DNA from 4 places in the Paenibacillus sp. OK076 genome. Region 2 is predicted to be linked to each of the others. Evidence: predicted binding sites of a transcription regulator. Region 2 holds the regulator's gene; each other region holds the start of a gene.

Region 1 (7,746 bases), 180 kb from region 2:
AATGATCAGCGCCAGATGAGTATCCAGAATGCCGAGCTTGCGGACAAGCAAGTAAATCGGCAGCATGAGCGCATTGTTTGGAATCAGCATACCCGCCAGAATGAGACTGTACAGAAACATGCTCCATTTGCGGTGTCTCATCCGCGTTATAGCAAAAGCAAACATGGCACCAAGTATAATGGTTCCAACTGAGGACAAGACCGAAATGTACATACTGTTCCAGAAATACGTTCCAATCTTGGCATTTACCCAAGCCTCCACGTAGTTATTAAACACCCATGTGGAAGGCAGACCGAACGGATTCAGTGCGATCTCATTGTTATCCTGCTTAAATGAAGAAAAGATTACGAATAAAAAGGGAAACAGAATTGCAAGTAGATACAGCATCAACAAAACATGAGGTATACTGCCTTTTATGCTCTTTGCCATCAATATTCCACCCTTTCGTTGCGTCTCGCCACCAGCAACTGATATACCGCGGTGAGCACAAGCGTCAGAGCAAAGATCAGAACCGCAATCGTATTACCATAGCCGTATTTAAAATTGGTAATCGCATATTTGATCATATACGTAGCAAGCACTTCAGTAGAGCCTGCAGGCCCACCTTTGGTCATAACCAGAACAATATCAGCTGCCTTCATCGCCCCCGCAATGGACAGCATGATGACGACGGAAATGATAGGTCTGATAAGTGGCAATGTAATTTTGAATGCTCTTTGTACGGCTGTTGCACCATCAATGGCTGCCGCTTCATCCAAATCCTTGGGAATAGCCAGAATGGCTGCCAAAACCATAACAATATAGAATCCCGTCCACTGCCAAGCATTGGTTACGAGAATGGATATCATTGCGAACCGATTATCGGACAGCCAATAGACCGGCGAAATTCCTACCGTTTCAAGTAACTGATTCAGCAGGCCGATGTTAGGCTCATAGATGAAGCCCCACAGAATACCGATGACGGCCGTTGACATAATGGACGGCAAAAAGACGGCTGTTTTGTACAAACCCTTCAATTTCTTTACGTTCGCTATGAGCAGGGAAAACAGCACAATGATAGGTACCTGGATCAAAACGGAAAATGCGATAAAGAAACCGTTATTGCGAGTTGAAATCCAAAAACGTTCATCTGTCAATGCCTTTGCATAATTGGACAGTCCCACAAAACGCGGCTCTGCGGATACCCCATTCCAACTGGTCAGACTGTAATAGAGTGAACTGCCGATAGGATACAGGAAAAACATGATAAACAAGATCAGTGCAGGCAACACAAACAACGTATAGATCAGCGGGCTGCGGAGTGAAGTGTTCATGATCTACCTCCTTCAGTGACTTCAACTTCTTATGCTCATGTATAGAGCAGATTCCTCAGCAGTGTAATTCTTTAGAAAGGACCAAGGGTTTTACCCCGGCAGAGTTCCAACCGGGGTAAACCAGCATGGTGTTAGCAGTTACGTTTCTTTGCTTGAATGATCGTGTATTGTTTATTCTACTGAAGCATTGGCCTCTTCCTGAACCTTTTGCAATTCTTCGGCCATCTTCTCTGGCGTCGTTTGTCCACCAATCAGCTTCTGAATTTGCAGATTGCTGATCTCTGTCGTTACATCAGCCTGAACGAGCGCATCAAATGCCGGGAATGAAGTCTGGGACGCATTCAGAACAGCTACAATTTCTTTCATCAAATCGTCGGTGATGCTGTCTGTCAGCACTTTTTCATCCAGTTTCATTGCTGGTAACACACCATCTTCTACGAGTCCACGCACTTGCATATCTTCGTTGTAGAAGTTTTTGATAAAGGCTTTAACCGCTGCCAGCTTCTGAGGATCATCCGCAACCGCTGCGGAGAAGCCGTATCCGTTATTGACGTCACGCATCAAGGCTGTTTGATCTCCTGCACCATTCTCTACCGGTGGCATATTGAAGAAACCAACCTTGCCGATGAGCGATTCACCGCTCTGTCCTTCCTTAAATACGGATGATTTCCATGTTCCGTCGTACATCAGAATCGCTTCACCACTCGTAAATTGAGTTGTATATTCAGCATATTCAAAGCCAAGCTCACCTTTTTTGAAGTAACCTTTATCCACCCATTCCTTATGCTTCGCAAATCCTGCAACAACGCCTGGATCAGTCCACTTGGCTTCGCCTGTAGCAAACTTCGCCGTAATATCAGGACCAGCGTAACGGGACCACAGATGGTTCGTTAACATGAGTGGAACCCAGCCTGCTTTGGAAGCAGAAGCGAGTGGAACCTTGCCGTCAGCTTTGATCTCAGCGAGCATATTATCCAGTTCAGCCATTGTTGAAGGCGCTTTCCAACCTTTTTGTGCAAAATACTCTTTATTGTAGAAGAATCCTTCACCCGATCCACCAATAGGCAGTCCGTACACTTTGCCTTCATAGGTAAATGGTTCAAGTGATGAAAATTGGTCCTGGATGCCCAGCTCTTGCAAGATCGGTGTGAGATCCAACAACATGCCCTCTTTAGCATATACTTTAGAATCCGGACTACCGAACAATTCGAAGATATCCGGCGGATTGCCCGCTGCCATCTCTCCACGAAGTTTCTCCTTGCGGTTTACATCGGATTCAACTCCGTCCAGTGTAAAGGTCAGGTTGGGTACTTCGCTCTCCACTTTGGCTACAACGTCCTGCAGAATGGCCAGCCTTTTTTGTTTGTCGGCCCCCACCTGAGTGTGACGGAGAAGCATCTCAACCGGTTCCTTGCTTGTCTCCGCAGGCGCATTGCCTGCTCCCTGTTGTGGTTCGTTACTTGAGCTCGAACAACCTGCCAATGTCCATGATGTGATAAGTAATAATGAAAGCAGTAATGTCATTCCTTTTTTCATTCGTATGACCCTCCTCAAGATATTGAGCATTTGGCTTTACACTCTGATTATAAAAAGTTGTAGCTTACATCGTAAGGATGACAATTCATCAATGGAGGGATAAAATCCTTCACTGGACAAATAATCATGCATTTACAATCGATAACAGCAAAAAAACAGCCCCTGCGAAACATGTTCGCAAAGACTGCTTGGTTGGTATATAAGTTGAACTAAAGAATAATTACACTTGCCACTCCGAAGACAGAACAACCTTCCGATCGCTGTTATCCCCAGATTTTTTGATTCACTTTTATAAAAGTGAAAATCCGTGGATTGCGTATGCTTCCGATGTAGCTTTCTTGCAGAAAGCTTTTAGGCGAACGCTCCGCTTCTCCAGCTTATTTCTGTCCTCTACGTTCTCGTGTAAATAGTTAGTTCAAATTATATAGGTGCTGTATATAACTATTGTTACTTATTGGAGCAAGTCATACCCGCTGTTTCCGTACGACCTTGTTCAATCAAACGATACGCCCGCTCCACTTCCTCATCACTTGGAGAAGGAACTCCATCCAGCGGATAGGCTTTCCCCAGCGCCTGCCATTTGTAAATACCCATCTGATGATAAGGCAGGATTTCGAACTTCTCGACTCCATTTAGCGTTCCAATAAACCGCCCCAGATTGAGCAAGTCTTCTTCCTCATTGTGAATCCCTGGCACATACACGTGGCGAATCCACATTTTTCGTCCATTGTCCGATAACCACTGTGCGGTGCGCAATGTTCTCTCGTTAGATTTGCCTGTCAGCTTGATATGTTTTTCATCATTGATGTGCTTTAGATCCAACAAAACCAGGTCTGTGTTATCCAACAAATCATGAATCCGATCAGGTTCATTAAAACCGTTACTGTCCAGCGTAGTATGCAATCCCCAGCGGCGTTTCGCTTCTTTGAAAACCTCGGCTACAAAATGAGCCTGTAATGTTGGCTCCCCGCCGGATACCGTAAGTCCTCCGCCGGAACTGCGGTAGTAGGACAAGTACGGCTCGATTTCAGCCAGTACCTCCTCCACGCTCATTTCCCTGCCACCATCCAGTGCCCATGTATCCGGATTGTGACAATACTGGCATTTGAGCAGACATCCTTGCATAAAAAGCACGAAGCGGATGCCTGGGCCGTCAACCGTCCCGAAAGTTTCGAGTGAATGAATATGTCCATTAACCATGCTGCCTCTTCCTTTCTGTATCGCATCCGCTGTGCGTTTAATATGGAGGTTCTACTCCTATCTCCTATGAACTGTTAAGCTAAGCCCGAGTTACATGGAACCGTGGAAGGTCCGGTTAATGACATCGAGTTGTTGCTCACGTGTCAATTTGATGAAGTTAACCGCGTAACCGGATACCCGTACAGTCAGCTGCGGATAATTTTCCGGGTGGTCCATCGCGTCAATCAACTGCTGACGATCAAATACGTTCACGTTCAGATGGTGTGCTCCTTGACCAAAATAACCGTCCATCATGGCTACCAGATTGGATTTACGTGTGTCTGACTCTTTTCCGAGTGCTTTAGGCACGATGGAGAATGTATTAGAGATCCCGTCAAGGCTGTGTTCGTAAGGCAGTTTTGCTACTGAGCCAAGGGATGCCAGTGCACCTTTTTTGTCCCGACCATGCATTGGGTTCGCCCCTGGAGCAAACGGTTCGCCTGCTTTACGGCCATCCGGTGTTGTACCTGTTTTCTTGCCGTAAACCACGTTCGATGTAATCGTCAGTACAGACTGTGTTGGGATCGCATTACGATACGCTTTGTGTTTGCGAATCATGCCCATAAAGCTTTCCACCAATTCAACTGCGATGCTATCGACACTGTCCTCATTGTTACCGTAACAAGGGAATTCACCTTCAATTTCAAAATCAATTGCGATGCCTTGTTCGTTGCGGATCGGTTTAACTTTGGCATATTTGATGGCACTCAGAGAGTCTGCTGCAACCGAGAGACCAGCGATACCACAAGCCATCGTACGTACGATATCGCGGTCATGCAGGGCCATTTCAATACGCTCATAGCTGTATTTGTCATGCATGTAGTGAATGACGTTGAGTGAGTTCATATACAGTTTGGCGAGCCATTCCATCATCGGTTTGAAACGTTTCATCACTTCATTGTAATCCAGCACTTCGCTTGTAATCGCCGGATATTCAGGTCCAACCTGTGCTCCCGATTTCTCGTCACGACCACCATTGATTGCATACAGCAATGCTTTTGCGAGGTTGGCACGAGCGCCGAAGAACTGCATTTGTTTCCCGATCTTCATCGCAGATACGCAGCAAGCAATACCATAATCATCTCCGTAGATCGGACGCATCAGATCATCATTTTCATACTGGATGGAACTCGTTTCGATGGATACTTTGGTACAGTATTGTTTGAACGCTTCCGGAAGCTTGGTGGACCAAAGTACCGTAAGGTTCGGCTCAGGTGCAGGACCAAGGTTGTTCAGGGTGTGCAGGAAACGGAAGCTGTTTTTCGTAACACGGGTCTCTCCATTTACGGACATGCCACCGATGGATTCCGTTACCCATGTTGGGTCTCCACTGAACAATTCATTATAATCCGGTGTACGCAGGAATTTGACGATCCGCAGTTTCATAACAAAATGGTCAACCAGTTCTTGAGCCTGTTCTTCAGTTAGCAAACCTTCTTGCAAATCACGTTCGATGTAAATATCAAGGAACGAAGAAACACGTCCCAAGGACATCGCCGCACCGTTTTGCTCTTTGATCGCAGCCAGGTAACCAAAGTAGAGCCATTGGAACGCTTCTTTCGCGGTTGTGGCTGGCAAGGAAATATCGAAACCGTGCATTTCACCCAGTTGTTTCAATTCTTGCAATGCACGAATCTGTTCGGACAGTTCTTCACGCAGGCGAATGACATCTTCATCAATCACGTCGACTTCAAGTGCATTCAGTTCGCCTTTTTTATTTCGAATCAGGAAGTCCACACCATACAGAGCTACCCGGCGATAGTCACCGATGATCCGGCCACGGCCGTAAGCATCAGGCAGACCGGTAATAATCCCTGCTTTACGTGCTGCACGCATTTCAGATGTGTAAGCATCAAATACGCCCTGGTTATGTGTTTTGCGGATGTTCGTAAATATATCAATGACGCCTTGAGGCATTTCAAAACCATAAGCTTCACAAGCATCAATCATCATGCGAATTCCACCGAATGGCTGAATGGAACGTTTGAATGGAGCATCTGTTTGAACACCAACAATCTGCTCTTTGGATTTATCCAGATAACCTGGTTGGTGAGAAACAATCGTTGCTGGCGTATTTACGTCAACATCGAGTACCCCGCCGTTATCGCGCTCTTTTTTGGTCAGATCAGAAACGATATCCCATAACTCTTTCGTATTCTGAGTTGCACCTGCAAGAAATGCTTCGTCGCCATAGTAAGGTGATAAGTTGCGTGCCAGAAAATCATTCACATCTACGGATTTCGTCCATGTTCCTTTGGTAAAGTTTCTCCAACCTGTTTGTTGTTTGACATCTTTTTCGATCACCGACATAGTAATCCCTCCACAAATTTGGATTTCCGGACACATGACAGGATGCTTCACTCGTCTCATCTGTGCCCAGAGCCGCGATTAATGTGATAAATTTCACATGTAAGCCGGAACATGTTCTCTCTACTTGGGAACCGGAACCGCGGATGAATGTTTTTCTTACATTTTCAGTATACGTCTTCGTTCTTTCATCATCTGTGATTTTTATCACAAAGTTTGTGACCATCCTCACTCCACCTGTGCTGTGTCAAAGTGAACCCTGCAAAATTCACACTTATCCACTGCGCGGGCAGAACAACTTCCGATCGCTGTTCAAATCCGATTTCCTGGATTGAACAATATAATTTGAACGAAAGGATATGTACACTAGCCACTCCGAGGATAGAACAACCTTCCGATCGCTGTTACCCCCAGATTTTGTTGATTCCCTTTATAAAAGGTAAAATCAGGGGATAAAGGCGAGCGCTATCGCTTCTTCAGGTTTTTTCTCTCCTCTCCGTTATCGTGTACATGTAAGGTTCAAACTATATTGCATAGAAGGTTAAAATCGTGCTTGAAGCAAACGCTTCGCTTCTTCAGTTTTTTCTGCCCTCTCCGTTATGGTGTGATTACCTGGTTCAAAAAGTAACATCACGGATTCCGTGTAACCTTTTACAGAAAAGACGGCAATCGGGGCTCCCCTTTCGGGGAACCCTGACTATACCTGCCTAAATCCTGCTGCTGCTTTAGTTGTTATTCAAACTTGCCGTAGAAAGCGTTGCGGTATACATCTGCCAGTTCGGTCACCAGCGGCAGTTTTGGATTGGCTGTTGTACATTGGTCCTCGAATGCGCGGTCTGCCAGATAATCCACATGTGCCTCAAAGTCTTTGGCGTCGAATCCGATTTCCTGGAACGACTCTTCAATCCCCAATGTTTTGTTCAGTTTGCGGATGGCATTGATGAGGCTGGTAACCCCTTCTTCTGTCGTACGGGCAGGCAATCCCAGAATGCGGGCAATTTCGGCATAACGCTCATCTGCAACAAAGTGCGAATATTTCGGGAACGATGCAAACTTCGTCGGTTTTTTCGCATTGTAGCGAATGACGTGTGGCATCAGGATCGCATTGGTACGTCCATGGGCTGTATGGTACTGACCGCCCCATTTATGTGCCAAGCTGTGGTTAATGCCCAGGAACGCGTTGGCAAAAGCCATACCGGCAATCGTCGAAGCATTATGCATTTTCTCACGAGCCAATTTGTCACCTTGCAGCGCCGATTGCTCGAGGTATTGGAATACCAGTTGAATCGCTTTGATCGCGAGACCATCCGTGTAATCATTCGCCATGACGGATACATATGCTTCAATGGCG
Region 2 (7,746 bases):
GGTATTGGGTTATAACTCCACCTTGCCTGTTACGATCGACGATATGGTGTACCATACACGCTCTGTGGTACGTGGTGCGGGAAATACGTTTATCGTTGCTGACATGCCCTTCATGACGTATCATGGCAGCCTGGATGAGACGCTCAAAGGTGTTCGTCGCCTGATGCAGGAGGGGCATGCACAAGCAGTCAAGATGGAGGGCGGTCTCGAAATCGCGGATACGGTAAAAGCGGTTGTGCAAGCCGGTGTACCTGTACTTGGACATATCGGACTTACACCACAGTCCGTGAATCAAATTGGCGGTTATCGTATTCAGGGCAAGGATGCTGCAGATGCCAAACGGCTGATGGACGAAGCCAAGGCGCTTGAAGCAGCCGGAGCTTTCGGCATTGTACTAGAGCTGGTTACGGAAGAAGTGGCTAGAGCAATCTCGGAAGAACTGTCTATTCCTACGATTGGTATTGGGGCAGGTAGAGGGTGTGATGGTCAGGTACTGGTATTCCATGATGTGGTTCAGTATGCTTCCCCATACACCCCAAAACGCTTTGTCAAATCGTATGGAGACGTAGGTACATTAATTCGTAATAGCATTGAGTCCTATGTGAAAGAAGTCAAAGATCGCTCATTCCCGGCAGAAGAGCATATATTTACCGCCGCTGACGGCGTTCTGGATCAACTGTATGGACATCGCAAAGAAAAGGTGGAGACGAACGCATGAAAGTGATACGGACAATCGCAGAATTAAGACAAGAACTGAGCTTGAAACGTCAGTCGATTCAGTCCAGAGAGTCCGTTGTAGGACTTGTGCCTACGATGGGATTTCTTCATGATGGCCATGCAAGCTTGATGCAAGCGGCCAAACAACAGAGTGATATCGTGGTTTTGAGCATATTCGTAAATCCCATTCAATTTGGTCCGAATGAAGACTTTGACAGTTACCCTAGGGATGAAGCCAGAGATGTGGAAACAGCACGAGCAAAAGGGGTGGATATCGTATTTATTCCCTCTGTTGAAGAGATGTATCCACAGCCTACACAAACGACCGTATCGGTTTCCCGTTTAACAGATCGCTTGTGCGGTGCTTCTCGTCCAGGGCATTTTGACGGAGTGACTACGGTCGTGTCGAAGCTGTTTAACATTGTACAACCGCAGCGTGCATTTTTTGGCATGAAGGACGCACAGCAGGTAGCTGTGATCCAGCAGATGGTTAACGATTTGAACATGGCAGTTGAGATTGTACCTTGTCCTATCGTTCGTGAAAGTGATGGATTGGCGCTTAGTTCGCGCAACGTGTACCTCAGTACAGAACAGCGTCAGGAAGCTCTCGTTCTGTCCAAGGCGTTACGTGAGGCACAGGAAGCTGTAGATGCGGGGACGGCGTTGACGGCAGCGGATATCCGCGGCATATTGCGTCAGAACATTGAACGTTCACCAATGGCTGTGATTGATTATGCTGAAATTCAGGCTTTTCCAAGTCTGGAGCCACTTGCGGATCAGGAAAAAGTTCATGGTCGTGACGATTTGTTGATCGCACTTGCAGTAAAATTCGGCAAAACAAGATTGATTGACAATATAAGGCTGCAAAAATCGGAGGTACTGTCCCATGTTTAGAACACTAATGAAATCCAAAATTCACCGGGCAACCGTTACGGAAGCAAACCTCAACTATGTGGGTAGCATTACCATTGATGAAGATCTAATGGAAACTTCCGATCTGATGGAAAATGAGAAAGTGCAAATTGTGAATAACAACAATGGCGCACGTTTGGAAACCTATGTCATTCCAGGTCCACGGGGAAGTGGAGTAATCTGCTTGAATGGAGCAGCGGCCCGTCTGGTACAGCCTGGGGATACCGTCATTATCATTTCCTATGCGATGATGTCTCAAGAAGAGGCAAATAATCACAAGCCTACCGTTGTATTTGTGGATGGACAGAATAAACCTGTGCAAACGATGAAGCAAGAAGTTCATGCGACGATTATGTAATCGACTGGTAAGGGGAATGAAATCGCCCCATTCTACAAAAAATGAGTACAGGTCACTGCACTAATCCATTTTTTCAAGGGTGGGGATGCATCGATGTTCCAGCATGTTTTCGCAGAAATGAACGACATGTTAGATGAAATTATCAAGCGCTACCCTTCTGCTGAAGGCCTAAACAAACAGGAATTGCTGCAAAAGTGGAATTTTCTGAAGCGGATGAGTGACGGGATGATTGATGAGTGGCTGATGTTTGAAGAAAAAATGAGCCAGGTAAGGGAAAGGGAGCTGGATAAGCCCGCTACCCTCGAACCTGAACAGGAAGCTGTTACCGCTCTGCCGGAACTGCATCTGGAGTGTTTCAGTCGCGGTCAGGGATATTTCAAACTGCAAATGTACCCGCAGGCGATTATGCAATTTTCCAGGGTTGTGACCGACTATCCAGAAAGTGCATTAACTCGTTTTTACCTGGCTCTTGCTCATCTTAACCTGGAACAAACCGAGGAAGCAGGAATACACTTGCAGCGGATCATGCATCTGAATGGTTCGCCGAGATTGAAGGGGCTGGTGTGTAACGTCCTGGGCTGTATCGAGGCCAAGCTTGCGAACCCTGAAGGTGCATGTTCACTATTTGCTCAGGCGCTTCAGTATGACCCCACGTTGACCGAACCGCTGTATAACATGGAAGCCTGTCGTTTAAACAGCGGAAAATTGCAATATGCAAATCAGCTGACTGCCTTAAATTAAAGGCTATTCGGCGGCAAAAAGACGGTGTTCCCTCCTCTGGCATAGCGGCGGGGACACCGCCTTTTTTGTCAGTTAATTTTCAAATGCCCTTTTTTTTGCTATGCTGTAACATAGACTGGAATGGAAGGGACCGTACATTGCAATGAAATTTGCCGTATTGGATTTCGAAACAACCGGCACGCAGTCCGACGGTGAGATAATACAGGCCGGACTTGCCATCATAGATCATGACTACAGCATAACTCAAATATATAGTTCTTATGTGAACCCAGGTGTACCGATTCCCCCGTTTATTACGGGGTTAACCGGTATTACCGATGAAGATGTGGCGGATGCTCCCTCATTGGAAGAGATGATGATGGAGATGGTTCCGCTGCTTGACGATGTGGTTCTTGTTGGACACAATGTTGCTTTTGATTTTCATTTTCTTCAAAATGCACTTGATCGATGCGGTTATTTGCCATTTACCGGACGGATTCTGGATACGATTGATTTCCTGAAGATTTCGTTCCCGTCACTGGGCTCTTACCAACTCGGTTATGTGTCTTCAGAATTCGGATTTCAGCATGACCGCCCTCATCAGGCAGACAGTGATGCACTTGCCACAGCTTTTGTATTACTGAAGTGTCTAGATGAGCTGCGTGCATTGCCTCTGATCACGATTCAGCGCCTGAGTGACCTGTTTGCACCGGAAGACAGTGACTTGGGTTGGTTCTTCGACGGAATGCGTACTGAGAAGGAAGCAGAGCCGATTCAGGATCTGGATGGTCATACGTATTACCGCCAGCTTGCCTTGAACGTGAGTGACTGGACCGATATAGGCTCACCACGCGATGAGCGAGAAGGTAATCCGCTGGAAGGCGTAAGTTTTGAGCAGTTTATGGATCAGGTTAGAGATAACCTGAAGGAGACGCTGGACCATTATGAGGAGCGTGAGGCGCAAACTCAGATGTTCAGCAGTGTACGACAAGCTTTGGATGAAGAGAAACATCTCTTGATCGAAGCTGGGACAGGTACAGGCAAATCACTTGGTTATTTGCTGCCTGCCATCTATGAAAGTGTGAAACAGGAACAGAAAGTCATGGTCAGCACACATACCATCAACCTGCAGGAGCAATTGAGAGAGCGGGATATTCCTATGCTGACCCAAGTGGTTCCGTTCCCGTTCAAGGCAGCAGTGTTCAAAGGACGTGGGCACTATCTGTGTCTGCGTAAGTTTGAGCATAAAATCAATAAACGTGAATTTGCTACACCGAAAGAGGATTATTTTACAGCGGCTCAGATGATTGTCTGGCTTACCCAGACGGAGACTGGAGACGACGAGGAACTGAATCTAAGCGGGCGCGGAGGAGACTTCTGGGAGACGGTACAGAGCGAGTCTGAATCCTGTCTTGGACGTTCCTGTCCTTGGTTCCGCAAATGTTTCTATCATCGTGCCAAACATGAAGCCGGGCTGTCCGATATCGTCATTACGAATCACTCGAAATTATTTACGGATGTCAAAGCAGCACATCAGCTGCTGCCGGCCTACGAAAGTCTCGTCATCGATGAAGCACATCATCTGGAGGACGTAGCAGGTAAACACCTTGGTCTTCATATGAAATACTTTACGTTGGTTCATACACTGACCCGACTGTTTAAAGATAGCCGTAATGGCCAACTGCCGATGCTTCGTTCTCAATTGTCGGGACATGAAAATTCGGTACAGTGGGGCTCCATGATTGATCAGATGTTCCCGCTTGCTGTAGAAGTCAAGGAGATGTGGGATCGACTAAGCGATACCTTGTTCGGCCTGCTGCCTGAACGCAGCGATGCCTCTCCAGGGGAGACAGGACAATTTTCTCTTAGACTGAAGCCTTCGCAAAAACCAGCCAAATGGCAGGAATTGCAGGATGCTGAAAACCAAATCTATGTCACTCTAGGTGATTTGATTCGTAAAGGCGACAAGCTACTGCTTGAAGTGAAAGAAGATCAGGACGATTATCAGTCCGATAGTCTGATTACGGATATCTCAGGTCTGCTGAAGGATTTGGCAACGATCAAGGATAACCTGCGTTTCTTCATGCGGATGGATGATGCCAACACCGTGTACTGGATGGAGGCCAGCGGCCAGTTCCGCAGTAAATCACTGCAGCTCTACGCTGTTCCTGTCGATGTCAGTGCCCAATTGAAGGATATGTTCTTTGATAAAAAGAAAAGCGTTGTGCTTACATCGGCTACGCTCTCCGTTGACAAGTCATTTCAATTCATGATCGAACAGCTGGGCTTGCAGGAAGCTGCCGAGAATAACCGTCTGTTGACGTCCATGCTGCCGTCACCGTTCAATTATCGCGATCAGGCTTTGCTTGTCATTCCGCGTGATTTCCCAAGCGTGAAGGGCAGTGTAGGCGATGCCCACTTTGTGGATATGCTCGTACACTCGCTCGCGGAAACGGCTATTGCGACTCGTGGACGCATGATGGTGTTGTTCACCTCCTACCGCATGCTGCGCCAGGTCTATGACCCGCTCAAGGAGGCTTTGTCAGGCAATGATATATCTTTGCTGGGGCAAGGGGTGGACAGTGGCAGCCGTTCCAAGCTTACACGCCGCTTCCAAGATGCGAAAGCAACGGTGCTTCTTGGCACAAGCAGCTTCTGGGAAGGGGTGGACATTCCAGGAGAGGCTCTGACCTGTCTTGCGATTGTCAGACTGCCATTCCAGCCACCGAATCATCCATTGGTCGAAGCGAAGAGCGAGCTCTTGCAGCAGCAGAAGAAAAACCCGTTTATGAAGCTGTCCGTACCACAAGCTGTCATCCGCTTCAAACAGGGATTTGGCAGACTGGTTCGTACAGGCAAAGACAGAGGCATTGTAATTGTATACGATACACGCGTTATTGAAGCGTATTATGGCAAGTACTTTTTATACTCATTACCTGGTCCCAAAATGGAGCACATGCTCACTGAGCAGATGGTTCCACGCATTTCGGAATGGCTCGAGAGACCCACTGAAGAGCAACAATAACAGATACGCTCTATAGCTTCCATTATTGCATGACGCCACTGATTGGCTGTAAAATTGAGTAATATCATGTATTCGTTTCATGGATATGCGAGTAAGGCGAATAAAGCAATTATCCATTATATAACAAGGAGCATCCTGTTTAATTCAGAAATCATGTTGCATCGTTTTAGACAGGGTGCTCATCTTTCATCTATCTATCGTGGCTTTGGTAAGGGGGAGCAATTGAATGAAATCAGATAAAATTTCGGAAGCCGTGGTGCGCAGATTGCCTGTTTACTTGCGTTATTTGAATGAACTGCATCAGCGCGAAGTCAATACGGTTTCTTCACAAGAACTTGGACTGAGGTTGGATTTGAATCCGGCCCAGATTCGTAAAGACTTGGCTTACTTCGGTGACTTTGGTCGTAAAGGAATCGGGTATGACGTTTCATATCTCATCGAGAAAATTCGCCATATTTTAAAAATAGACCAGCAGATCAATGTGGCTCTTGTCGGAGCTGGTAATTTGGGACATGCCTTGTCCAATTACAATGCTTACCTCAAAGACAACATGAAGATTGTCGCTGTATTTGATGCCTATGGTCCGAAGATTGGGAGTCAAATCAACAGTTTGACGGTGCAGCCGATGAATGAATTAACGGATTCGGTCAAAAAGGATAACATACGCATCGGTATTATCACGGTTCCGGATACAGAAGCCCAAAATGTTGCGGATCAGCTAATTGAGTCAGGAATCGAAGCAATTCTTAACTTTGCGCCAACCATCCTGAAGACCCCGCCGCATATTCGCATTCACCATGCTGATTTTACGACGGATCTGCTTAGCCTGGCTTATTACTTGGAGAATGGAAAGGACGACGAGGAAGATGACGACAAATAGATGGGTAATTCACAACGGCAAATTTGCCGTGAGTGAAGGCGCGAATTGGAACGTGGTTCAAGGCTTTATGGTTGTAGAGAATGACAAGATTGTGCATATTGGTGAGACATTGCCGGAAGGAGACGAAAGTCTGACAAAGGTGGACGGAAAAGGACTGTTCTTCTTGCCGGGTCTGATCAATACGCATGGTCATGCGGCCATGTCGCTTCTGAGAGGCCATGGAGACGATCTGGCGTTACAAGTATGGTTGCAGGAGAAAATGTGGCCGATGGAAGCCAAAATGACGTCTGAAGACGTTTATTGGGGTACATCCCTATCCGTGCTTGAAATGTTGAAAGGTGGAACAACAGCTTTCCTGGATATGTATGATCATATGGATCAGGTTGCGAAAGTGGTGGAACAATCCGGCGTTCGGGCTGCTCTGGCACGTGGGGTCATCGGACTTTGCTCAGAAGAAGAACAACTGCGCAAGCTGGAAGAGTCCGCCGCATTTGCTCGTCAATGGAATGGACAAGCAGACGGAAGAATTACAACCGTAATCTCTCCACACGCACCTTACACTTGCCCTCCGGATTACATAGAGAAGCTGGTACAGGTTGCTCATGACCTGAATCTGCCTTTGCATACGCATATGTCTGAAACGCTTCGCGAAGTGGAGCAGAACGTGGCTGATTACGGACTGCGTCCAGTCGCACATCTGGAGAAGCTAGGATTTTTCTCCCGTCCTTCTCTGGTTGCACACGCGGTACATCTGAATGATGAAGAGATCGAGATTCTCGCAAAGCATGATGTAGCAGTGTCCCACAATCCAGGCAGTAACCTGAAATTGGCTTCGGGTGTTGCACGTGTGCCTGATCTGTTGAAAGCTGGCGTAACCGTGTCCCTGGGAACAGACGGACCAGCAAGTAACAACAATCTTGACATGTTTGAAGAAATGAGACTGGCTGCCTTGATTCACAAAGGGGTGTCCGGTGACCCTACTGCAGTGCCGGCAGGGGAAGCACTTCTGCTTGGAACTTCATATGGGGCCAAATCTATATTCCTGAACAATACAGGCGCTCTGCAAGTTGGCATGAAGGCTGACTTCATCGCGTTGAACATCGAGCAGGCCCATTTCTATCCGCATACGGACCT
Region 3 (7,746 bases), 360 kb from region 2:
AATCCTCAGGAAATGAAATTCGCGGCAATGCGGTGCTCCGGAATTTCATCGGAATTCAGCTCGTTCTTGCGGAGGATAATCAGTTTACCAGAAACCAATTTGTTTCGAATGTGATTGAAGCTTCAGCGATGGACAGCCGGAACAATGAGATGAAGGAAAATTATTGGGATTCCTTTCAGGGTCTTGACCTGAACAATGATGGAATTAGTGAACTGTCTTATGGGATTAATCCATTTTATGAGCAAGTGGTCAACCGAAATTCGGCCTATCAACTTTTCTTTCAATCTCCAGGCATGATCTTTATGAGCAGCTTGTTTACGGAAGGCAAGGCAGAGTGGACAAGCGACAGATCGCCGTTAATGAGTATGGAAGCGCAATCAAAGACGACGAAGACAGGTACAAAAGCAGTCAAAGAGACAACTGGGGTTTGGATCATTGGATGCATTCTACTGGGCCTAGCTACTTTTATTATGATCAAAATGGGGGTATTACGAAAATGAGAATGAAAACACATTGGAAAACAGTGATGGTGCTTCTCTTTGGGGTGCTGTTATTAACAGCTTGCGGAAAAAAATACGAGGCATTGCCTATTAATGAAGACGTGGATATCTGTGCCATTTGCAAAATGCAGGTGAAAGATGATGCCTATGCCACGCAGCTTACCACAAAAGACGGTAAAAATTATAAATTTGATGACATTGGTTGTATGCATCAGTGGAAAGAAGAGAATGGAACAGATAATATCGGGATGGATTTTGTTCGTGATTATAATGACAAGGAATGGATTGAGTACAGCAAAGCCACTTATGTATATGATGCTTCACTGCGTACACCCATGGCTTACGGCATCCTCAATTTCAAGGATAAAGCCTCCGCGGAAGCTTTTGTAGCTGAGCAGGGTGTAGGAACGATCATGACCGCTGAAGACCTCGCTTCTCACGACTGGAAACAAAATACCGAGACGATGGATATGATGGGTGAACATGGGCATTCCGAAGAGGGAATGGGTGAAGGTATGCATGAAGAAAAGCATGGGGAAAGTGAATCAACGGAAGAATCAGGCCACAAGTAATGACCAATGAAGATGGTGATGCATGATGGGAGATATGTTCCAAGTCGTTCGACGAGAAATGAAAATGGGCTTTCGCAACCCCTGGTCATATTCATTTTTGATTCTTTTCTGCGTGTTTAGCCTGAGTTTGTTAATCATTAATTCTCAGAATTTTGTAGCAGGCTACTCTGGCACGACAGGTTCCATGTTAAATCTCATTCTTTATCTGTTGCCGCTGATGACCCTCTTTCTGGGCTCGTTCTCGTTGACTTCTGAAAAAGAAGAGGGTAGCTGGCAGCTGTTGTCCACTTACCCCATCGGTACGATGTCTTTTATTGTTGGCAAATATCTCGGTCTGTCCGTTGTATTAATAACGATAGTTACATTTGGTTATGGCCTGATGGGAATTCTCAGCGGATGGATGGACAGCCCTTTAAATGTCATGACATACCTTTTATTTCTGGTATTCTCCTGTGGACTGGTGCTGCTATTTTTGACGATTGCACTGTTTATCGGTTCGTTATCCAAAAATCGCTGGCAAGCGTTAACGATATCCGTATCCGTTTGGTTTTTTGCGGTGATCGGATGGCCTACGCTTCTAATCTCCGTGTTGGGTCTCATGCCTTATCAGTGGGTAAAACCTTTACTCACTGTTCTAACCTTCATCAATCCGGCTGAGCTGGTACGTTTGTTTGTGGTGATTAAACTTGGCGGGGGCTCTATTCTGGGACCTGAATATTATCAGTGGGTAGATTGGTTACAGCCATCGAGCGAGAGCTGGATTTTTATGGGGATATGCCTGCTGTGGATTGCATGTTCGATCGTGGCAGTATACGGGATATGGGAAAGGGGGCGTTCCCATGGATAACGTGGAAGCAGAGATTGTTGGACTGTGTAAATCCATAAAAAAACAACAGATTGTTGAGGATATATCCTTTCGCGTTTCTTCCGGTCATGTGCTTGCCTTATGCGGAGGAAATGGGGCCGGAAAAAGCACCGTTCTGCGTATGCTCGCAGGTATTCTTCAACCTACCTCGGGTGAAATCATTGTAAACAAGATGCGCTGGTCCAAAGAACGAAAGCGATATTCGGAACAGATCGGATATATGCCGGATGATTATCATTTCAACCAGGGTCTGACGGCAGAGGAAGTGCTTCAGTTCTGGGCGGCGCTTAGGAAAGTGCCCAAAGAGCGAGTAACGGAAATGCTAACCATGGTAGGCTTGGCCGATCAAAAAAAGAAACGGGTCACGACCTTTTCCAAAGGTATGCGGCAGCGTGTGTTGTTTGCCCAGGCTCTATTGGCCAAGCCTCCGCTGCTGATCATGGATGAGCCGACGAATGGACTAGACCCTTTCTGGATGCAGGAGTTTGCAAATCTGATAAAACAGATCAAGGAGGAGGGGCATATGGTTGTGTTCTCCACTCACCAGCTTGAGATTGCAGCTGATGTTGCAGATCACATTGTTTTTATGAATCAGGGACGTAATGTGGGAGATGGCTCTACTGAGGAGTTTCGAGAGCAGTTTGGGTCGCTTCATGCTGCTTTTCATCATAGTCTTGGCTTAAAATGAAGGTGAATCGATTGGAAATAAAGAGTGGAAAAATGAGTGCGAAAATGAGACGTTTGCTTACTATCCTGATTGGAATGGCTGCTGTGCTGGTCGCGGCGTGGGCCATTTATCAGGGGACTTCATCATCCGAGTCCAAAAGGATCGGTGCCATTGAAGCAGGTGCAATTGCTCCCGAATTAACTGCGGTTAACTCAGCAGGAGAACAGGTGAAGCTCTCGGATTATCGGGGCAAAGTCGTCATGATTAACTTCTGGGCTTCATGGTGCACGCCCTGTGTGAGGGAAATGCCGATGATTAATCAGATCGCTCAGACATATCAAAACGATGTAGAGACCCTGTTTGTCAACGTGGGGGAAGCGAAGGGCACCATTCGTGAATTTATGGAGAAACAGCAATTCGATTTCCCTGTTATCATTGATGTGACCGGAAAGGTCTCCGGTCTATATCGCATCACCGGGTTGCCAGCGACCATGATCATAGATCAGGAAGGTATATTCAGTCACATTCTGCTCGGTGAGCTGACCAAAGATATTCCCTTGCAGCAATGGCTGGAGCAGACCGTACAGCAAAAGAATTGAGCTTTGCAAGATTATGCTTATGAACAAAACAAGTCGAGAAGTCGCTATAGAAGCGGCTTCTTTTGTTTTTTTGTAAGCTGCAATAAGAATCCAGTTAAACGTGAACGATTTTTCCGAACATCTTGCATGCATAGTAGAATGGAAAATCGCGATACCACGGTTGTGCCTAACGAATCAATAGCCCCTTTGGGTGCTTTTTACGCTTTTCACCGAGTTGTCAGAAAGTGTTGATCCTTTCTTGAACATTTAGGGACGAAGGCGTGTCAGTGATTGAATTGCTAATTCACAAAGATATAATAATTTTAACTATTAGGTCCCGTTAAGTACTTTGGCCCTTCAGTATCAGGTAAAACAAGCCTTGCCTATGCATGCTTAGTCCAGTAACTAAGTGCAGCAGCACACAATGAAGTTGCGGCAAAGCTCCTTCGTCTTTTACTTTGTGAAAAAATTCTCTTTATACATACAACGATGGAGGAACGGTTTGTAGATAAACTCTGATCAGTCTAGTGGGGCCTCTATCAACCTGATATAGAACGCAGTCCGAGGGCTGACTGACCTAATAAGTAAAAGATTCAAATCAGTACAAAAGTCGAACAGAGTTTGAAAGGAGGCAGTAAAGTATGGCAATCGATACGGTGATGTGGAGCAAGCTGGTGACAGGTATGACACTGGGCTTCCACGCTATTTTTGCGACACTTGGCGTCGGTATACCCCTAATGATCGCAATTGCTGAGTTCATGGGGATTCGCAAGAAGGATCCTCATTACACACTGATGGCAAAGAGGTGGTCAAGAGGGTTTGTCATTTCTGTGGCGGTTGGTGTGGTGACCGGTACTGCGATTTCACTGCAGCTGGCCCTGGTGTGGCCGAATTTTATGAAACTGGCAGGCAATGTCATTGCACTTCCGTTATTTATGGAAGTATTCGCATTCTTTTTTGAAGCCATCTTCCTGGGCATTTATTTGTATACGTGGGATCGATTCAAAAATCCATACATCCACTGGCTGCTGACGATTCCCATTGTCACCGGTGCAGGGATGTCGGCTGTGTTTATTACGACGGTGAACGGCTTCATGAACCAGCCTGGAGGCTTTGTGATGGAAGCAGGCCAATTCACAGCGGTTAACCCGGTGCAGGCGATGCTGAATACGGCGACGTTCTCCAAGATGTTTCATGTATTAAGCTCGGCCTATTTGACAGGAGCTGCTCTGTTGGCCGGAATTGCAGCCTTTGCAATGCTGAGAAAAGGGGCGTCTGCCTACCACAAAAAAGCCTTGAATCTCATGATGGCGGTGGTTCTGCTATTCGGCTTACTAAACACGTTAGCGGGAGATGTGTCCGCCAAGTTTCTGGCTGAGCATCAGCCGGAGAAACTTGCAGCAGCAGAATGGCATTTTGAGACGGAAAGTGGCGCAGATTTGATTTTATTGGGATGGCTGAATGCGGAGCATGAAATTATAGGGGCTCTTCACCTGCCGAAACTGCTCAGCTTCCTGGCCTTTAGTGACTTTAATGCCGAAGTAACTGGACTGGAGGAGTTTCCGAAGGACGAATGGCCGCCGCTGCTCGTTCACTACCTGTTTGATTTAATGGCGGGAATCGGATTTACGCTGCTGGTTATCTCGGTTCTGTATTTCCTGTTTGTGTTCTGGAAAAAGCGCAATGAGCTGAACAAGTGGCTGCTTGGGATTATAGCGCTAGGCGCACCGATGGCTTTTCTCGGGGTTGAGCTGGGCTGGTTCTATGCTGAACTTGGACGACAGCCGTGGATTATCCGGGGATATATGCGTGTAGAGGAAGCCGCTACTTCATCACCCAACATCAGAATGATCTTTTTCTTCTTCCTGCTTCTTTACATTGTTCTGGGAGTGATGTGTGTTCTCGTACTAAGACGTTTGTTCAACAATAATCCGGCAGAAGTCGAGATGGAGAAATGGATGAAGGAGAAGCGCAATCCGTCTACAGAAAAGGGTGAGCGTACATGAGTTACGAACTGATTGGCATCTCGGTGCTCTGGCTGTTCTTGTATGGATATTTAATAGTAGCCTCCATTGATTTCGGGGCGGGTTTCTTTGCCTTTTATGCACGCCTGACGAAACAGGATCACCTGATTAATCGTCTGATCTCTCGTTATTTATCACCGGTATGGGAGATTACGAATGTATTTTTTGTCTTTTTCTACATTGGCATCGTTGGATTCTTTCCCGACACGGCTTATTATTACGGATCAGCGCTGCTCGTACCGGGCAGTATTGCTGTCATTTTGCTCGCCATTCGTGGGTCGTTTTATGCCTTTGAGAACTATGGTTCCAAAAATAATATCGTGTATCTGTTTCTATATGGAGCTTCGGGATTGCTTATTCCCGCTTCGCTATCAGTGGCGCTAACGCTGTCTGAAGGTGGTTTTATCGTGAAGCAGGATTCGATGGTTTCTTTGGATTACTGGACGCTGTTTACCAATCCGTTATCCTGGAGCATCGTTGGACTGGCGATTGTGTCTGTATTATTCATTAGCAGCTCATTTCTGGCCTTCTATGCGTCGCGGGCAGAGGATCACGCTGCATTGAAGCTGGTACGGACCTATGCCCTGTTCTGGAGCACACCGACGATTATCATCGCACTGACTGCATTTATTTATTTGGGACAGCACAATGAGCGACATTTTCAAAATATGATGGATTTATGGTGGCTGCTTGCACTTTCCGTTGCCTTCTTCATGATAGCGATGTGGCTGATCTATAACGGACGCCGCTACGGATTAGCGTTTATATGCATCATGCTGCAATTTTTCTGTGCCTTTTTCGCTTACGGAATTGGTCAATATCCTTATATCCTTGATCCGTTCATTACAATTCAAAACAGTGTAACCTCACCAGCAATGGGCTTCGCACTGGTTGTTGTCTTTATCGGTGGCATGTGTATGTTGATTCCTTCCTTGATTCTGGTTTTCAGACTGTTTCTGTTTGATGCGGACTATGTAAAGGGAAAAAAATAAATTGAATTTAATATGTGATGCAAGGGAGTAATCTCACAGGTTCATAGAAAGGAGGAAAGTGAACATGAAGAGGAAAACAAGCCTGATCTCTCAACAAATGTCTGGCCAGCGAAAACGTCTTTCGCTCCTCGCGGTCATTTCACTTGGGCTGGGTGCAGCGATTGTAAGTCAGGCTGCGCTGCTTGCTGAAGCTGTGCAACGGATTTTCGTGGAGAAGGCTTCCCTTTCGTCGGTCGTCATGCTGCTCGGGATACTTCTGGCTGTCATGGTCATACGTACAGGGTTGTCTTATGGGAACGGAAAAGTTGGTTTGCATATGGCTGCCAGTGCGAAGACGAATATGCGGGCAGCCGTTCTGGAACATTTGACCCATGCGTCGATGCCATCAACCCTTCATGGCCAAACAGGCGGAAAGGTCAGTGTTGCTCTGGATGCTGTGGATGAGGCTGACAGTTATTTCAGTCAGTATATGCCGCGTATGATGGAGGCTGCCATCATTCCGATTCTGATTTTGGTGGTAACGTTTATGCAGCATGCCAACGCAGGCTTCATTATGCTGTTTACCGCCCCGTTTATCCCCTTGTTCATGATTTTGGTGGGACTGAAGACGAAAAATAAATCAGAGGAGAAATATGCGCAGCTGGCTGAGTTCTCCGGTACGTTTCTGGATTCTCTTCAAGGGCTCGTTTCGTTGAAAATATTTGGACGCGCTCACCGTCAGCAGCAGGAGATTGAGCGCACCAGCCTGGGTTACCGGGATGCCACGATGGGCATTTTGCGGATTGCGTTTACCAATACGTTTATGCTGGAATCGATCGTCATGCTAAGTATCGGTATCGTCGCTCTCGAACTGGCAATCCAGCTGCTTGTATTCAAATCGATGTCGTTCCACACCGCGTTTCTCGTGCTGCTGCTTGTTCCCGAGTTTTACAGCCTGTTGAAAAATACGGGAACGGCTTTTCACAGCGGGCGCACAAGTATGGGAGCGGTTCGTAAGGTAGAGCAGATGCTTGAAGAAACGGCTGGAGAGAACAAATCGGCAGATGGCAAAGAAGGATCAGGTACATCCGATGGGATTAACGAGGTTGATAACATGGATCGGATGGAAAGGGAGAACGGGATAGGGACATTGCAAATGGACCGTTCCAATGACAGTTCCATGCCGCCATCCATGATATTGAACCATCTCCGTTTTCGATACGCGCCTGAATCATTCGAACTTGAAACTGGCCGGGTCCAGCTTAATCCGGGAGAACACATTGCTATTGTCGGCAAAAGCGGCTCAGGGAAAACGACATTGCTGCATCACATTGCGGGTTTGCTGAAGCCAGCATCAGGAGAAGTTCTGGTAAATGGACAGCCGTTATCCAAATATGATGAGGCTGTATGGTTCGAACAAGTTAGCTACATTACACAGCATCCGTATATTTTTGCAGGTACATTTGCTGAGAACATTGCGATCGGTGCGGGTCGGACCGTGGCCAGGACTGAAATTGAGCAGGCGGCAGAGGATGCCGGGCTTGCCGAACTTGCTGCTCAATTGGAGCA
Region 4 (7,746 bases), 190 kb from region 2:
CAAACCGAAGAGTGTAATGGGATCAACGTTCCACAAGCTGGGTCAACGTGAGAATGCGGCCAATGCTTTTGGGCCGTGGGACCCGGAACAATTCAAGGTAGAGGATTCTGCATTCGGCTTTGTGACGATGGAGAATGGGGCTACAATTATTATCGAATCCAGCTGGGCGCTGAACGTTGCTGAATTTGGCGAAGCCAAAACACTGCTTTGTGGAACAGAAGGTGGCGCGGATATGCAGGATGGTCTGCGTATCAATGGCGAGAAACGCAGCCGTCTGTTTGAAACCAAGGTAGATCTGGACGCAGGCGGAGTCGCTTTTTATTCCGGTAGTGCAGAAAATGAAGCGGATCGTGAAGCTAGAATGTGGCTTGAAGCGATCATAGAAGACAAGGATCCAGTTGTAAAACCTGAACAAGCCATCGTGGTTACTCAGATTCTTGAAGCGATCTACGAGTCTGCTCAGACAGGCAAAGCGGTTTATTTCGACTAAACCGACCGGATGTCATTTCCAATCAAATAACCAGTATTCTTACGTTTAATTTCAGGATAGAATAGCTCTTGATTTTCCACAATAACGATACAATCATGTGATCTGAACGGTATTTTTATGCAGTTCATTGTTCATAAAACCAGCAAATAATATGATATTTAATCTAGGGAGGAATCGCACTTGAAACTCGGCGTATTTTTGGTACTATTCGGAGGACGTAAATTGGAGGATGCACTTGACTATGTTGCATCCAAAGGCTTGAAAGCAGTAGAAATCGGAACTGGTGGACATCCCGGAAATGCTCATTGCAAACCGGATGAGCTTCTGAGCAATCCAACAGCATTGAAAAATTTCAAAAATGCAGTAGAATCCCGTGGTCTGACTATCAGCGCATTGAGCTGTCACGGTAACCCGCTCCATCCACAAAAGGATATTGCGAAAGGATTCCACGATGATTTCGTTAAGACAGTAGAACTGGCTGAGAAACTGGAAGTGCCTGTTGTAAATACATTCTCTGGTTGTCCGGGAGACCATGAGGATGCCAAATATCCGAACTGGCCTGTTGCACCATGGCCGAATGACTTCCAGGAAGTTCTTAAATGGCAATGGGACAACAAAGTTATCCCTTACTGGACAGAGTGGGGCAAGTTCGCTGCAGATCACAATGTGAAAGTGGGACTGGAGCTGCACGGTGGATTTTCCGTGCATACACCAGCGACCTTGCTGAGACTGCGTGAAGCAGCAGGCGAAGTGATTGGCGCCAACCTGGATCCAAGCCACATGTGGTGGCAAGGTATTGATCCGGTGCAAGCGATCCACATTCTGGGACGTGAAGGCGCGATTCATCACTTCCATGCGAAAGATACAACTATTGATCCAATTAACGTGAATAAATATGGTGTAACAGATATGCAGGATTATACAAACATGCTTGATCGTGCTTGGCAATTCCGCTCGGTCGGTTATGGTCACGATAACAAAACTTGGGCTGATATTATTAGCGCTCTGCGTCTGGTTGGATATGATTATGTCGTAAGTATTGAACACGAAGATGGTCTGATGTCGGTAGAAGAAGGATTCTCTAAAGCTGTGCAAAATCTCCAACAAGTATTGATTGAAGAACCGCTGGGAGATATGTGGTGGGTTTAGAGTTACACTAGGGGGAAATTGAATATGATTAACGTCACCATTTGGAATGAATTTGTCCATGAGAAAATTCACGATGAAGTAAGGGAAGTCTACCCTGACGGTTTGCACATGGCGTTGGCAAACGGACTGGGAGGCGAAGGCTTCGCCATTCGCACTGCAACACTAGATCAGCCTGAGCACGGATTAAGTGATGAGGTGCTGAATTCTACAGATGTGCTTATATGGTGGGGACATATGGCGCATGATCGTGTGAGCGACGAGATTACACAGAAGGTTGCACAGCGGGTCCTGGATGGTATGGGGTTGATTGTGCTGCACTCCGGTCACTTCTCTAAGCCATTCAAAGCGCTGATGGGCACAAGTTGTGATCTGAAATGGCGTGAAGCCAATGAGCAGGAGATTATCTGGTGTGTGAATCCGTCCCATCCCATTGCTGAGGGCATCAATAGCAAAATAATTCTGGAAAAAGAAGAGATGTACGGGGAATTCTTCGATATTCCAGTGCCGGATGAGCTGGTGTTTGTAAGCAATTTCCAAGGCGGAGAGGTATTCCGGAGCGGATGTACGTTCCTCCGCGGTTCGGGAAAAATCTTCTATTTCCGTCCAGGTCATGAAACATACCCGACCTTCTACAATCCGGAAATTTTAAAAGTGATCAGCAATGGTGTGAAGTGGGCATATCCTACGCGTAACGTTAAGCCGGAATATGGCTTCAGCGAACCTGTAAGATCACTTGGTAACGTGCTGGTTTAAGCTGCAAATTGGCTGTGTGAACGCATAGAATAAACGATATACCAAAGAACCTTTCTCCAAGTCAAGTATGACTGAGGCAGCAAGGTTTTTTTGGTTAATAAAAGGAACTTTTTGGGTAAGATAGCTACATGGGAGTTAGACGATATTTTCCCATGGTTCCGCTGTCCCATGTGATGTATACTGAGTTGTATCATCGAAGTTGGGTTATGCCTCTAAAATTTTAACTTTTTAGCGGCAGACGTTTTCTTTGAGACTTAAATATGTTATTATGAAATATACTAACTAAACGTAAGTTGAGTGATCTCTAAAGAGGTGATTAATGTGGAAGGCCAAGATCTGCGGATGTGTCCGCGCTTTGAGACGGCGTTTTCTTTCTTGGGTAAGCGCTGGAACGGTCTGATTATTCAAACGTTGATGAGTGGTTCGAAGCGATTCAAGGATATCTCCAACCTGATTCCATCGATGAGTGATAAGATGTTGTCAGAACGGATGAAAGATCTGGAAAGCGAAGGAATTCTGATCCGTCATGTCTATCCGGAGACGCCAGTTCGTATTGAATATGAACTGACAGAGAAAGGCAAGGCGCTACAGCCCGTTATGAATCAAATTCAAGACTGGGCAGAGCAGTGGGTTGAGTAGTAACAGCTTCCACGGCTCAAACTAAAGGAACTGTTGGGATAAAGGCTCTTGGTTTCCAGTGGAAATCAGGAGTTTTTGTCTTCAGGGTTCTGCACATGTTGTCGCGAGTTGTAGTATAATTGTAAATAAAATGGCCGCAGGCGGCCGGAGCGAGGAGGCCACTTGTCATGAGAGAAGAAAGCTTATCCCGTGAAGTACGCTACGGCAAGCAAGATATTGCAGAACTTGAGAGCGCATCCATCCAGGTACATTTAATCTACAAAAAAGCTGCGGAGCTATTTAAACGAACTTCATATTCCCCGTCGGTTAAGGATGATGATGTTGCAGGAGAGAAGACTCATTCTACGAATAGCAATGGTCAGGGAACGGCTCCGGCGGTGCTGCAAAAATGGATTCAGACAGCAAGAGGCTGGAAGTGTATCGGATGTGAATTGAGACAACCCGATTCCAATGGGGGTCAGGCTGAAGCCACCCTTCATGAAGAACGTATGTATCTGGATGTGGGCGAAGGTCGTTTTGTTCAAGCGGAGATGCTGATTCAGGCGATTGTATGGTCACAGTATGAGAAGATCCGCCTGTTTGCGCCCTGGCTGGGTGATGACACCTTCTACACTGTGCAGGAGCTGGATGTGATTGCCCGTTATATTGTACCTACCTATTTCTCCGAACGACCGCTGCATGAGCAGGGCAAGGTATCCAAGGTACACCAGTCATCTGGTCAGATTCCGCTCTATCAGGAATATGTGGATGCACCTTCGTTCTGTGTGCAGGTGGACGGTGGTTTACTTGAAGGGCGTTTGCTGACAGGCGTTTATGTGTCGGAGGAACAGTTCTTTGGGCTCAATCCGTATCTGAAGGATGGAGACGGAGGCCGTACCTACATGCAGGCTTGTGTCCAGTAACGATGCTACCCAAAGACCTTAATGATAATTAGGAGCCAAAGGGCCTGCTTGCAGGCTCTTTGTGCTGTACAAACCAGTTATGGACGCTGCTGGATGAAAAGTAACGGCATTGACACTTTTTTTGCATGAATTTTGTGCCATAATAGAGGTTATGGACAACAGGGTGAATGATTTTACGCAGGGTGGTGTTACCTACATGAAGAAGAGAATCCCCGGTTACATAGGTATATGTCTGCTTATTCTGGTTATATTAGCCGGGTGTAGCGAGACACAGCCTTCCGAACAGCCAATCGTCAAAGAGACCGAATCGCAGAATACAATTACTGTGGCAGTGGATGGCAGTACCTTTTTGCCTGACGCAACGAAGTCCATTAAGAGAGATTTTAGTGAAGGTCTGACGCTCAAGAAAGCACTGTTGAACAGTGGACTTGTCGATTTTACAGCAGATGGCAAGCGGATCCAATCCGTAGGGGAAGTTTCGCTGGACTCCTCACTTAGCTGGGCAGTCAAACTGAATGGCAAGGATATTGACCCGGAAAATTGGGATATGGAGCTTCATGTCAAAGATGAAGTGATCATATATGTAAAAGCCGCTGACAGTGGGGGAGACGATGTTGTTTATCAAACAACATTGCTCAAGGTGAGCGGTGGAAATATTATGCCGAATCTCAATCGTCAATATGCCGGGGTGTATGTTCAGGAATGTACGGTGCGTGATGTATTAAAGTCCAGTGGCATTGTGAGAATGTCGGAGAACAACAAATTTGTCGTTTCAGTCGAAAATGTGACTCCCCGGATGAACCAACGCTGGATGATCATGGTGAATGACAAGGAACTGATGGAAAACGGTTTGGACATGAAGTTGAATCCTCGTGATGCAGTAAAGCTGGAGTTGACTACTGTATCTTAAGCATAACAAAAGCCCAATCTTCGTCTCGGAAGATGGGCTTTTTTTTATCTGCATATCAGGTGAATATCAGACGGGGAAAGCGTCAGATTCGGCAAATCTCGTTAGGACACAGTTCACAGTGACAGATGCCCTGGAGCATGTGCAGATCCTTGATGACAATCATGCCGTTGTCGTATTCTATGGCGTCTTTTTTACGCAGATCGCTTAACATACGGTTGACACTTTCACGGGTTGCTCCAATCATATTGGACAGATCTGTGTGTGTTATTTTTTTATGAATCATGACATGCTCTCCATGAGGCTCGCCATAGGAATTGGACAATCGAATTAGCGTGGAGCAGAGAGCGCCCGGTTTGCCATATAACATCAGATCACGGAATTTGGTTTGGGTTAACCGGTGATGAATACCCATCCATTTCATAAAGTCGATCGCAAAGTCACAATGCTGGCAGATCAGCATCTCCAGGTCTTTATGCTCCAGTACACCGATCTCACTGTCCTCCAGTACTTCCGCCGAAAAGCTGTGTTTCGATCCGAAGAACGGATCAGCCTGCCCAATCATATCTCCGGATTGATACATGTACATAATCAGTTCTTTGCCTTCATCCGTGGATTTGGTGATCTGAGCACGGCCCCGTTTCATATAATAAAGTTTGTCAGAGACATCTCCTTCCCAATACAGATGGGTGCCTTCCGGATAGGTTCTGTCCTTCATCGTTACGAGCAGATGGTTGAAATTCGCTTCCGAGAAACAGTTGGTATTTCCGCGTTTTTCCAGTACACTCAGTTGTTCTCTCATAAGTCTATCTCCCCTTTGTGTCCATCGGGCGGCCTTCTGCAGCTTGGACTGGCCCCCGTGGTTCGCCGCAAACCGTTGCCGTCCTGATCAGGGTCATCTCTCGGCCGGGAAGGACGGTACAAATTGCGGTGGTTCAATTTTTAAGTTCAGTATATACCTTATCTTTCTGTTTGAGGGGCATGGAAAGGGGGCAAAAATGGCGAAATTTCAAACATTGTGATTAAATTCACTTTCGGAAGGGGAGGATGAATCTGACAGCCCTATAGTTTAAATAGGAAGTGTAAATGGCTAAGTGAAAGACAGTAAAAAACTTAAATTAAATTTGTTATACTTTGTGAAAAAAATCACATAATTAACTCTTTCCCCATGATACGATGTGAATGTAAAGAAGAGAGACAAACCAATACGAAACCTTTAGGAGGATGAGGGAGATGGCTGTAAAGAACGAAGTCGCCCCAGTAAAAGAACCGACAGCAGGTCAGTATATTCAAACGTTAATTGACAAAGCGAATAAAGCACATGCAGCATTCATGTCCATGGATCAGAAACAGATTGACCGCATCGTGCAAGCGATGGCGCTGGCAGGTCTGGACAAACATATGATGCTCGCCAAGATGGCCGTGGAAGAAACAGGCCGGGGTGTGTATGAGGATAAAATCACCAAAAATATATTTGCAACAGAATATGTGTATCATAGCATCAAATATGACAAAACAGTAGGGGTTATTGAAGATAACGAATACGAAAGCTTCCAGAAAATTGCGGAGCCTGTCGGTATCATCATGGGGATTACCCCGGTAACCAATCCAACATCCACCACGATGTTCAAAGCACTGATTTCCATCAAAACGCGTAACCCGATCATCTTCGGTTTCCACCCATCTGCACAGAACTGTAGCCGGGAAGCTGCCAAAATCCTGCTTGATGCTGCGGTGAAGCATGGTGCTCCAGCGGATTGTATCCAGTGGATTGATGATCCTTCCATGGATCGCACAAACGCGCTCATGAATCATAACGATGTGGCGCTCATTCTGGCAACAGGCGGATCAGGCATGGTACGGGCGGCATACAGCTGTGGTAAACCGGCACTGGGCGTAGGGCCAGGGAACGTACCTTGCTTTATTGAGAAAAGTGCAGATATCAATCAAGCGGTAACGGATTTAATTTTGTCCAAATCGTTCGATAACGGCATGATCTGTGCTTCCGAGCAAGCAGTCATTATCGAAGAACCGATCTTCGATCAGGTGAAAAAGAAAATGATCGCGAACGGCTGTTACTTCGTGAACAAGGATGAGGCCGCAAAATTGACCGCAGGTGCGATTAATGCTGAGAAATGTGCGGTGAACCCGGCGATTGTTGGTCAATCTGCAGTCAGTATTGCGCAAATGTGCGGTATCGAGGTCCCTGCTGGCACCAAAATTCTCGTAGCCGAGATTGAAGGGGTAGGCACGAAGTTCCCATTGTCGGCTGAGAAACTAAGTCCAGTACTGGCTTGCTACAAAGTGAAAACGGCAGCTGAAGGGATTGAGCGCGCAGCGGAAGTGGTTGCTTTTGGCGGCATGGGTCACTCCTCCGTTATTCATTCGACGAACGAAGAAGTCATTGGCAAATTCGCAGATCGCCTGCAAACCGGCCGGATTATCGTCAATTCTCCATCCACACACGGCGCCATCGGTGACATCTACAACACCAACATGCCGTCACTGACATTGGGCTGCGGATCGTATGGACGTAACTCGACTTCTTCCAACGTAACCGCTGTGAACTTAATCAACGTGAAAAGGGTGGCTCGCCGTACCGTGAATATGCAGTGGTTCAAAGTGCCGAATAAAGTCTACTTCGAAAAAGGTGCAACACAGTATCTTGCCAAAATGCCGGACATCACACGCGTAGCCATTATTACGGATGCGATGATGGTCAAACTCGGCTATGTAGAAAAAGTGGAGCACTATCTGCGTCAACGTCAAATGCCGGTAGCGATTGAAGTGTTCTCTGATGTCGAACCCGATCCGTCCACAACAACGGTAGACCGCGGTACGGAAATGATGCGCCGCTTCCAGCCAGACTGCATTATCGCACTCGGCGGGGGATCACCGATGGATGC

What was found. Region 2 encodes Rex, which represses fermentation and respiration genes when NADH is low (regulators of the CRP and FNR family bind a similar motif). Its sites were predicted from a motif close to TTGTGAAATATTTCACAA; they were not measured.
Region 1: the regulator Rex is predicted to act here: its motif matches at 6,480-6,497, upstream of pflB (formate C-acetyltransferase).
Region 3: the regulator Rex is predicted to act here: its motif matches at 3,641-3,658, upstream of BMY78_RS14240 (cytochrome ubiquinol oxidase subunit I).
Region 4: the regulator Rex is predicted to act here: its motif matches at 5,975-5,992, upstream of adhE (bifunctional acetaldehyde-CoA/alcohol dehydrogenase).

The regions. Positions count from the first base shown of each region.
Region 1 is NZ_FOCH01000001.1:3,777,912-3,785,657, forward strand. It holds gene BMY78_RS16800 (carbohydrate ABC transporter permease) at 1-429, opposite strand, end outside; gene BMY78_RS16805 (carbohydrate ABC transporter permease) at 429-1,313, opposite strand; gene BMY78_RS16810 (extracellular solute-binding protein) at 1,485-2,849, opposite strand; gene pflA (pyruvate formate-lyase-activating protein) at 3,297-4,049, opposite strand; gene pflB (formate C-acetyltransferase) at 4,140-6,398, opposite strand; gene adhE (bifunctional acetaldehyde-CoA/alcohol dehydrogenase) at 7,128-7,746, opposite strand, start outside.
Region 2 is NZ_FOCH01000001.1:3,598,559-3,606,304, reverse strand. It holds gene panB (3-methyl-2-oxobutanoate hydroxymethyltransferase) at 1-718, shown strand, start outside; gene panC (pantoate--beta-alanine ligase) at 715-1,611, shown strand; gene panD (aspartate 1-decarboxylase) at 1,604-1,987, shown strand; gene BMY78_RS15900 (tetratricopeptide repeat protein) at 2,081-2,728, shown strand; gene dinG (ATP-dependent DNA helicase DinG) at 2,871-5,732, shown strand; gene BMY78_RS15890 (redox-sensing transcriptional repressor Rex) at 5,959-6,612, shown strand; gene BMY78_RS15885 (amidohydrolase) at 6,599-7,746, shown strand, end outside.
Region 3 is NZ_FOCH01000001.1:3,239,832-3,247,577, reverse strand. It holds gene BMY78_RS14265 (right-handed parallel beta-helix repeat-containing protein) at 1-500, shown strand, start outside; gene BMY78_RS14260 (nitrous oxide reductase accessory protein NosL) at 503-1,072, shown strand; gene BMY78_RS14255 (ABC transporter permease) at 1,098-1,919, shown strand; gene ccmA (heme ABC exporter ATP-binding protein CcmA) at 1,912-2,625, shown strand; gene BMY78_RS14245 (TlpA family protein disulfide reductase) at 2,658-3,203, shown strand; gene BMY78_RS14240 (cytochrome ubiquinol oxidase subunit I) at 3,824-5,188, shown strand; gene BMY78_RS14235 (cytochrome d ubiquinol oxidase subunit II) at 5,185-6,198, shown strand; gene cydD (thiol reductant ABC exporter subunit CydD) at 6,263-7,746, shown strand, end outside.
Region 4 is NZ_FOCH01000001.1:3,785,979-3,793,724, reverse strand. It holds gene BMY78_RS16860 (Gfo/Idh/MocA family protein) at 1-490, shown strand, start outside; gene BMY78_RS16855 (sugar phosphate isomerase/epimerase family protein) at 671-1,639, shown strand; gene BMY78_RS16850 (ThuA domain-containing protein) at 1,664-2,392, shown strand; gene BMY78_RS16845 (winged helix-turn-helix transcriptional regulator) at 2,735-3,031, shown strand; gene BMY78_RS16840 (hypothetical protein) at 3,199-3,933, shown strand; gene BMY78_RS16835 (hypothetical protein) at 4,130-4,843, shown strand; gene BMY78_RS16830 (Crp/Fnr family transcriptional regulator) at 4,926-5,642, opposite strand; gene adhE (bifunctional acetaldehyde-CoA/alcohol dehydrogenase) at 6,074-7,746, shown strand, end outside.